3 regions of the Pseudomonas sp. NPDC078416 genome follow, and region 2 is predicted to be linked to each of the others. Evidence: predicted binding sites of a transcription regulator. Region 2 holds the regulator's gene; each other region holds the start of a gene.

Region 1 (3,276 bases), on a different contig from region 2:
GCGTGCCTATGGCGACGATCAGTGGACAGCACGCGCGGCCGATCAATTCCGTCAGTTGTTCGAAACAGACTGCGAGGTGTTCTTCGCTTTCAACGGCACGGCGGCCAACTCCCTGGCGCTGTCTTCGCTCTGCCAGAGCTACCACAGCGTCATCTGCTCGGAAACGGCTCACGTCGAAACGGACGAATGCGGCGCGCCGGAATTCTTCTCCAACGGCTCCAAACTGCTGACCGCACGCAGCGAGAACGGCAAGCTGACACCCGCTTCCATTCGCGAAGTCGCGCTCAAACGCGCCGACATTCACTACCCAAAACCCCGCGTGGTCACACTGACCCAGGCCACGGAAGTGGGCAGTGTCTATCAGCCGCAAGAGCTCAAAGCCATCAGCGAAACCTGCAAGGAGCTGGGCCTGAACCTTCACATGGACGGCGCCCGCTTTGCCAATGCCTGCGCCTTCCTCGGTTGCTCGCCTGCCGAGCTGACCTGGAAATCAGGGGTTGATGTGCTGTGCTTCGGTGGCACCAAAAACGGCATGGCGGTGGGCGAGGCGATTCTGTTCTTCAACCACAAGCTCGCCGAAGACTTCGACTACCGCTGCAAACAGGCCGGTCAACTGGCCTCTAAGATGCGTTTCCTGTCAGCGCCCTGGGTGGGTTTGCTGGAAAACGACGCCTGGCTCAAGCACGCCCGTCACGCGAATAGCTGCGCGCAGTTGTTGGCGGATCTGGTGAAGGATATTCCCGGCGTTGAGTTGATGTTCCCGGTGCAGGCCAACGGCGTGTTCCTGCAATTGTCGGAAGCGGCCATTGCTGCGCTGACTGCACGAGGCTGGCGCTTCTACACTTTCATCGGCGTCGGCGGCGCGCGCTTCATGTGCTCGTGGGACACCGAAGAAGCGCGAGTGCGCGAGCTGGCAGCCGACATCCGATTGGTGATGGGGAGCTGAAATCAGCCAGCTCATCGCTTGCACGCCGCAGCCCATCAGCAGTCTGCAGATGGACTGAACCGGTGCCTCACCCCTGAGCAATCACCTTCTCGATCACCTCGACCGTCGCGCTGACCTTGTCTTCATAACGGCTCAGCGCTTCGGCGTGGTGCTGCTTGAGTTCGATCTGCTTTGAACACAGGTTCAGCGCGGCGAGCACCAGAAGACGATCGCCGATCAATGTCGGGTAGCTGCGCTTGGTTTCAAACAGCGCCGATTTCAGCATCGACACAGCGTCCATCAAGGTCTGCTCTTGGCCGGCAGGTGCCTTGATCGTGTAGTCGTTGCCAAGGATGGAAATAACCTTGGCGCCGTCCTGATCGGTGATCATGCGTCAACCGCGCTGACACTGGTGGCGCGATCGACCAGCGCCTGGATACGCGCAGCCGTCGCACCCTGTTTTTCTTCCTGCTCCATCAGACTCAACTGCAGACTGTCGTTGTCATCCCTGGCTTGTTTCAACTCTTCGGCGAGTTGCGCGTTCGTGTTCTGCAGTTCCTGATTGTGCTGTACCAGGTCACTGACGAGCTTTTCCAACTGGCTTAGGGATGCTTCCAACATTTTGATATCTCAGGCAAATTTCAAAGGGCGCGTACGATAAAGAAAAGTCACTTTAGCTACCAGTGAAATCAGGGCATTCACGCCACTACACCGACCAACAAGCATCTCTACCACTCTATTCCGCAAACGCATAAGGGCCCTGATTGACTCCATTTTTGCGATCTTGTTCCTGCTGTTCGTCAGATCAGATGGCTGCGACATAACCGCGCAGCGCAGGACAGTGGCATCAAGTCCCCATGAGGCCGACCGATAACCCGCGCATCTTTCTCACTTCTATCTTTCGCCTCGCATGGATCGCGGCCTCTCTGGAACCGTAATGTCCCTACGTAATTTGAATATCGCCCCCCGCGCCTTTCTCGGATTTGCCGTCATCGGCCTGCTGATGCTGATTCTGGGCATCTTCGCTCTGTCGCAGATGAACAAGATCAACAACGCCAACGTCGACTTGGCCACCAACAGCGTGCCGAGCATCAAGGCGCTGGATAAATTGACCGAGGGCAGTATTCGTCTGCGTGTGCTGTCCTATCGCCTGATGCTCAACCGCGACCCCGACACGCTGCAGAAAACCACTGAATTGTTCGCCATGCGCAACAAGCAGATCGACGATGCCCGGGCCGTCTACGTCAAGCTGATTTCCGAGCCGGCGGAGCAGTCGGCCTACGACCAGTACGTGCAGTTGCTCAACGACTATCGCCAGCTTGAAAACCGCATGAAGACGCTGAGTCAGGCCAACGACATGGCCGAACTGATCCGTCTGCTCAGCGCCGATCTGCAGACCAACTCGGACCAGATGAACACCGCACTCGCCAAGTTGATCGAGATGAACACCCAACAGGTCAATGAAGCCAGTGCGACGGCTACTCAACAGTATTCGACCGCCTTCACGATGGTCGTCACGCTGCTGATCATTGCCACTGTGTTGACCTTGCTGTTCGCCTGGCTGCTGACCAACAGCATCACCCGTCCTATCGCTTCGGCGCTGCACGCCGCTGAGGACATCGCCGAGGGCGACCTGACGCGCACCATCACGGTGGACGGTACTGACGAAGCGGGCCGCTTGCTGGCCGCGATGTTGAAGATGCAGTCCAAACTGCGCGACACCCTGCAGCGTATTTCCGGTTCGGCCACTCAACTCGCTTCAGCGGCCGAGGAGCTGAACACCGTTACCGACGAGAGCGCGCGTGGCTTGTCCCAACAGAACGACGAAATCGAACAGGCGGCCACTGCGGTCAATCAGATGACCAGCGCCGTGGAAGAAGTCGCACGCAACGCTGTGAGCACCTCGGAAGCGTCGAAAAACGCCACCACGTCCGCCAGCGATGGCCGCGACCTGGTGCAGGAAACCGTCAGCGCCATTGAGCGCATGAGCACCGACGTGCAAAGCACGTCCGCTTTGATCGGCAACCTGGCGGACGAGTCCCGCGACATTGGCAAGGTGCTGGATGTGATCCGCGGTCTGGCGGACCAGACCAACCTGCTGGCCCTCAACGCCGCCATTGAAGCCGCCCGTGCGGGTGAAGCGGGTCGCGGATTTGCTGTAGTGGCCGACGAAGTCCGCGCCCTCGCCCACCGCACCCAGCAGTCGACCAGCGAAATCGAACGCATGATCGGCAGTATCCAGGGCGGCACCGAGCAGGCGGTGAACTCCATGCGCAGCAGCACCGAACGCGCCGAATCCACCCTGAACATCGCCAAGGGCGCCGGCCTTGCGCTGGACACCATCAACACCG
Region 2 (3,276 bases):
GGACGCCGATCTGGGTCTGGCCAACGTCGACGTATTGTTGGGTCTGACCCCCAAACGCACCCTGGCTGACGTCATCGAAGGGCGGTGCGAGCTGCGCGATGTCCTGCTGCAGGGACCGGGCGGTGTGCGCATCGTGCCGGCGGCATCGGGCACCCAGAGCATGGTCCACCTGACCCCGGCGCAGCATGCCGGGCTGATTCAGGCGTTCAGTGACATCGGCGACAACCTCGATGTGCTGGTCATCGATACCGCCGCCGGCATCGGCGAGTCGGTGGTGAGCTTTGTCCGCGCCGCCCAGGAAGTGCTGCTGGTGGTGTGCGACGAGCCCACGTCGATCACCGACGCCTACGCCCTGATCAAATTGCTCAACCGCGATTACGGCATGAACCGCTTCCGCGTCCTGGCCAACATGGCCCAGAGCCCGCAGGAAGGGCGCAACCTCTTCGCCAAGCTGACCAAAGTCACCGACCGTTTTCTCGACGTGGCCCTGCAGTATGTGGGCGCCGTGCCGTACGACGAATGCGTACGCAAGGCCGTGCAGAAACAGCGCGCCGTGTACGAAGCGTTTCCGCGTTCCAAATGTGCCCTGGCGTTCAAGGCCATCGCGCAGAAAGTCGACACCTGGCCGCTGCCGGCGAACCCGCGCGGTCACCTGGAATTTTTCGTAGAACGCCTCGTGCATCACACCAGCGCAGGGCCCGTCTCATGACAGCAAGTGGCTATCGCATGTACAGCAAATCGTCCAAAGACTCCCAGTATGAGCTGATCGAGCGTTATGCCCCGCTGGTCAAACGAATCGCCTACCACTTGCTGGCGCGTCTGCCGGCCAGCGTGCAGGTCGAGGACTTGATCCAGGCGGGCATGATTGGCTTGCTCGAAGTCTCGACCAAATACGACTCCACCAAAGGGGCCAGCTTCGAGACGTACGCGGGTATTCGTATCCGTGGCGCAATGCTCGACGAAGTGCGCAAGGGGGACTGGGCACCGCGCTCGGTTCACCGCAACACGCGCATGGTCAGTGACGCGATTCGATCAATCGAAGCAAAAACCGGCCGTGACGCTAAAGATCACGAGGTTGCTGCCGAACTTGAAATGAGTCTCGACGATTACTACGGGATTTTGAACGATACCCTGGGCAGCCGCCTGTTCAGTTTCGACGACCTGTTGCAGGACGGCGAACACGAAGGGCTGCACGAGGACGGCGCGAGCCAGTCCCTCGAACCGTCGCGGGATCTGGAAGACGAGCGCTTTCAGGCTGCGCTGGCCGAGGCCATTGCCAACTTGCCCGAACGTGAACGCCTGGTGCTGTCGCTGTACTACGACGAAGAGCTGAACCTCAAGGAAATCGGTGAGGTCCTGGGTGTCAGCGAGTCGCGGGTCAGCCAGTTGCACAGCCAATGCGCGGCGCGGTTGCGCGGTCGTCTTGGCGAGTGGCGCGCACGTTCATGAATCAGGCGCAGGCCGAGAGGCCTGCGTGTTTTGCTTGTAAGACCGGCTGTGCAAGACGTTGAGCGGGAAGCAGAAGAGACACGGCAGGAGTCGGTCGAACCGGGTCGTAGATGATCCGGTTTCGCTGCGCTCGTCCCGGTCGATTTCAATCCCTCTTTCTGTTCGGAGCCGGTATTGATTGAACGCGCGTTCAGGTGCTGAACGCGTTAAAGACTGCTTGGAGGTCGAATTGGACAAGAACATGAAAATCCTCATCGTTGATGACTTCTCAACGATGCGGCGGATCATAAAAAACCTGTTGCGTGACCTTGGGTTCACCAACACGGCCGAAGCAGATGACGGACTCACCGCATTGCCGATGCTGCAAAGCGGCGCCTTTGACTTCCTCGTCACCGACTGGAACATGCCGGGCATGTCCGGCATTGACCTGTTGCGTCAGGTACGTGCCGACGAGCGTCTGCGCAGCCTGCCGGTGCTGATGGTCACTGCCGAAGCCAAGCGCGAGCAGATCATCGAAGCCGCTCAGGCCGGTGTGAACGGCTACGTGGTGAAGCCGTTCACTGCGCAAGTGCTCAAAGAGAAAATCGAAAAGATATTCGAGCGCGTCAATAGCTGATGTCCGCTGCGAGGGCGCTATGGATTCCAAAGATTCGACAATGGGTGACTTTGAGTCAACCCTGAAGAAACACGCACAAGAGCTGGTCGCGAGCCTTGAAAAAGGCAAGTTCGGCGACGCTGTGCAACTGATCCATGAGCTTAACCAGACCCGCGACCGCGGCCTGTATCAGGAAGTCGGCAAACTGACGCGCGAGCTGCACAGCGCGATCGTCAACTTCCAGATCGACCCGAACATGCCGCAGGCCGAGGAGGTCTCCCAGATCACCGACGCCACCGAACGGCTGTCGTACGTGGTCAGGCTGACCGAAAACGCGGCCAACCGGACCATGGACCTGGTGGAGCTGAGCACGCCGCTGATGCACGGGCTCACTGATGATGCCAAGTCGTTGAGCGCCGATTGGGGACGCTTCATGCGCCGCGAGATCAGCGCCGAAGAGTTTCGTGATCTGGCCCGCCGTGTCGATGTGTTCCTGACCCGCAGCGAGAAGGAGACCACCGAGGTCTCTGCGCATCTCAACGACATTCTGCTGGCGCAGGATTACCAGGACCTCACCGGTCAAGTGATCAAGCGCGTGACCACACTGGTCACGGAAGTCGAGCGCAACCTGCTCAAGCTGGTGCTCATGGCGAGCCAGGTGGACCGCTTCGCGGGCATCGAGCACGACCAGGAAGTGTTCCGTCAGCAAAAAGAACAAGAAAAACTTCACTCCAAGGGTGAAGGTCCGCAGATTCATGCCGATAAACGTGAAGACGTTGTATCCGGACAGGATGATGTTGACGATCTGCTATCCAGCCTCGGATTCTGATTCGGTCATTCTTATTCGGACTTCAGGTTTTCTGTGAAAGTGGCTGCTGGACCCGCGCGCCAATGCTTCGACGAAAGCAAGGCGCGCAGGCCGTCAGTGCAGCCTCCGGATCGGTTTGACGGTTAATTTTAGGAGCACCCCCCAATGAGCTTCGGCGCCGATGAAGAAATCCTTCAGGATTTTCTGGTAGAGGCCGGCGAGATTCTCGAGCTGTTGTCAGAGCAGTTGGTCGAGCTGGAAAGCCGGCCGGACGATGCGGACCTGCTCAATGCAATTTTTCGCGGTTTTCACACTGTAAAAGGGGGCGCCGGCTTCCTCCAGCTCAACGAGCTGGTTGAATGCTGTCACATCGCCGAGAACGTGTTCGACATCCTGCGCAAGGGTGAACGCCGCGTCGACTCGG
Region 3 (3,276 bases), on a different contig from region 2:
GCGGGTGATGCTTTCCAGGGAGGTGCCGGCGCGGCGGGTCAGCTCGACGCTGCTGACGGTAAGCTCGCGGCTGTTGTCCATGATCGTCGCCACCTGCCGGGTGCCGTTCTGCAGGCCTGAAATCAGCTCTTCGATCTCTTCTGTGGACTTCTGCGTGCGTTGCGCCAGGCTTCGCACTTCGTCCGCCACCACGGCAAATCCACGCCCGGCCTCGCCAGCCCGCGCGGCCTCGATGGCTGCGTTCAGGGCGAGGAGGTTGGTTTGCTGTGCGACGGACTTGATCACGTCGAGGACGCTGCCGATCTTGTCGCTCTCGCGCTTGAGTTCAGCCATCGCCTCGGTGGAGTGACCGACTTCGGTCGCCAGACGCTCTATTTGCGCAATGGCCTCATTGACCACTTTGTCGCCTTCGCGCGCCTGAAGGTCGGCGGCTACGGCAGCCTCGGACGCCTCTTCGGCGTTGCGCGCCACTTCCTGCACGGTAGCGGTCATCTCGTGCATCGCGGTCGCCACCTGATCGGTCTCGATCTTCTGGCTGTTGACCCCGGCACTGGTCTGCTCGGTGACCGCCGACAGCTCTTCGGCGGCGCTGGCGATCTGGGTCACGCCTTCGCCGATGCCGCTGATCAATTGGCGCAGCTCCACGGTCATGCGCTGGATGCTGCCCTGCAACTGGCCAAGCTCGTCGCGCCGGTCGACGCTTAAGTTGTGGGTCAGATCACCGGACGCCACGCGCTCGACCGCAACGAGCGTCTGGCCCAGCGGCACCGTGATTTGCCGGGTGATGACCCAGGCGGCGAGAACACCGAGGATCAGCGCCACTATCGTAACGATCCCAAGGGTCGATTGGGCCTGACCGGTGTCGGCGTCACGTTTGGCATTTTGCGAGGCGCTCAACTGATCGCTGACATCGAGCAACTGCTGCCCCAGTCCGGTCATCTTTTCCAGCGCCTGACGGCTGAGTTGTTGCGCATCGCGATATTGGCCGACAGCGGCGCGGTAGCCTTTGAGCGCCAGGTTGGCCTTTTGCAATTGCGAGATGTATTGGGAAGAGACATCGCCCGCCAGCGTGTTGACCCCGATGATCGCTTCGTCGATGGCCGCAGTGGCGTTCTTTTCAAAATCCGGATTGCCGCTGAAGGTATAACCACGCACCTGGAAGCGTGCCTGCTGAATCTGCTTGCTGACGTCCACCGCGCTGTTGAATTGCAGGATGTTGTCGTGCTGCAGCAACGCCTGTTCGATCTTGTTGACGACATCAACAGCGGCGTCGGCGGCAGCGCCCAGGTTGCTTCGGCTGGCTTCGCGAGTCTGGATAGCCTTGGTCATGTCGACAAAAGCGCGACGGTAATCGCCCGCGGCCTGAGTCTGAGCGTCCAGCAGCTTGAGATCGCCGAGGCCTTTTACCATGCCCTGCGCGGTTTTCAGGTCAGCGTCGAGGTTGTCCAGCGCGGTCATGACAGCCGTCGCGGCTTCAGCGCTGTATTGGGTTTCATACACCATGCGTGCCGTGCGCAGATCCATCGTCCGCTCACTGATCTGCGAGATCATCCCCAGTTTGTCGCCGCGCTCGATCACCGCCTTCACGCTTGACCAGCCCGTCGCCGTGATGAGCAGCGTCAGCAACAGCACAAGGCCGAAACCGATACCCAGTTTGAGACGGACGCTCATATTTCCAAGGCGTTGGGCAAACCAGCGAGACATGATGATTCCTTGCGAGTTGTTTTTATGGACGCCTGTGCATCGGCCGCTGCGCGAGGAACTGAAGCGTGGGGTGATGAAGGGCTGGGTGGACAGGTTCACGACTGCTGCGCAGCCGATCGCGGGCAAGCGCGCTCCTACGCCTTCGGCAGAAGCGGGTCAGGCATTGATCGGCAGAGATGGGTTCGGTATTGATTGTCAGGCGGAGTGCCGCTGGCGCGGATGCTCATTGCGAGTGCTGCGCGTCCGGATGTCGGCGTTTTGCCTTGGATTTTGCCCGAAGGGCGTAGGAGCGCGCTTGCCCGCGAACTGCCGCGAAGCGGCAGCAAACCAGGCGCCTCGCTCGAGGCAGGCTCAACGCAGCATTAAAACAATCGGGCCAGCAGCGCAGTCACGGCGGTTTCGACGCGCAGGATCCGCGCGCCCAACTGGACTGGATTCAGGCCGGAGGCCTGCAGAAGATCGACTTCGTAGGGAATCCAGCCGCCTTCAGGGCCGATGGCCAGGGTGACAGGCTGCTCGACCGCGCGCGGGCAGGCCGGGAAATCACCCGGATGGCCGACCAATCCCAGCGTGCCCTCAACAACCGCGGGGAGGCGGTCTTCAACGAAGGGCTTGAAGCGCTTTTCGATAACGATCTCCGGCAGCACGCTGTCGCGGGCCTGCTCCAGCCCGAGAATCAACTGCTCGCGAATCGCCGCAGGCTCCAGAAAGGGTGTCTGCCAGAAGCTTTTTTCAACGCGGTAACTGTTGACCAGAATGACCTTGGGAACACCCATCGTCGCCACGGTCTGAAACACCCGACGCAGCATTTTCGGGCGTGGCAATGCGAGGATCAGCGTTAGCGGGAGTTTGGCCGGCGGGGTGTGCGCGAAGCTCACCGAAAGCTCGGCCTCCCGAGGCTCCAGCCGCAGCAGCTGTGCGCTACCGAGCAGCCCGTTCACCCGACCAACCCGCAGGCTATCGCCGACTTCGCTGCGATGCACTTCCTGCATGTGCTTGAGGCGCCGGTCACGCAGCACCACCCGGTCCGCCGCGATGAAGTCGGCGTCCTCAAGCAACAGCAGGTTCACGGCTGGGTCGCTGGCGGTTGGCTCTGTTCGTCTTCGGCTTTTTCGTCGTCTTCATGATCGCCACGCTTGGTGATCATCGAACTGCACAGCACACCGATTTCAAACAGCAGCCACATCGGCACAGCGAGGAGGGTCTGCGAGAAGATGTCCGGCGGAGTGAGGATCATGCCCACCACGAAGCAGCCAATCACCACGTACGGGCGAATCTTCTTCAGGTATTTGACGTCGACGATGCCGATCCACACCAGCAGCACAACCGCCACCGGGATTTCGAAAGCAACGCCAAACGCCAGGAACAGCGTCATGACGAAGTCCAGATAACTGGCGATATCCGTCATCATCGAAACGCCTTCCGGGGTGACGCTGGCGAAGAAGTGGAAGATCAGCGGGAAGACCAGGAAGTAGGCAAACGCCATCCCGGCATAGAACAGGATGATGCTGGAGATCAACAGCGGCACCGCCACGCGTTTTTCATGCTTGTACAGGCCTGGGGCGATAAACC

What was found. Region 2 encodes FliA, which starts transcription of late flagellar genes. Its sites were predicted from a motif close to CTAAAGTTTNNNNNNNNNNNGCCGNTAA; they were not measured.
Region 1: the regulator FliA is predicted to act here: its motif matches at 1,772-1,799, upstream of ACQKEN_RS13340 (methyl-accepting chemotaxis protein).
Region 3: the regulator FliA is predicted to act here: its motif matches at 1,741-1,768, upstream of ACQKEN_RS01845 (methyl-accepting chemotaxis protein).

The regions. Positions count from the first base shown of each region.
Region 1 covers NZ_JBNNGV010000012.1:63,631-66,906, reverse strand. The annotation lists gene ACQKEN_RS13355 (low specificity L-threonine aldolase) at 1-946, shown strand, start outside; gene ACQKEN_RS13350 (cell division protein ZapA) at 1,014-1,316, opposite strand; gene ACQKEN_RS13345 (hypothetical protein) at 1,313-1,546, opposite strand; gene ACQKEN_RS13340 (methyl-accepting chemotaxis protein) at 1,863-3,276, shown strand, end outside.
Region 2 covers NZ_JBNNGV010000004.1:8,847-12,122, forward strand. The annotation lists gene fleN (flagellar synthesis regulator FleN) at 1-709, shown strand, start outside; gene fliA (RNA polymerase sigma factor FliA) at 706-1,449, shown strand; gene ACQKEN_RS06810 (chemotaxis response regulator CheY) at 1,691-2,065, shown strand; gene ACQKEN_RS06815 (protein phosphatase CheZ) at 2,085-2,873, shown strand; gene ACQKEN_RS06820 (chemotaxis protein CheA) at 3,018-3,276, shown strand, end outside.
Region 3 covers NZ_JBNNGV010000001.1:398,751-402,026, forward strand. The annotation lists gene ACQKEN_RS01845 (methyl-accepting chemotaxis protein) at 1-1,704, opposite strand, end outside; gene ACQKEN_RS01850 (16S rRNA (uracil(1498)-N(3))-methyltransferase) at 2,067-2,774, opposite strand; gene tatC (twin-arginine translocase subunit TatC) at 2,771-3,276, opposite strand, start outside.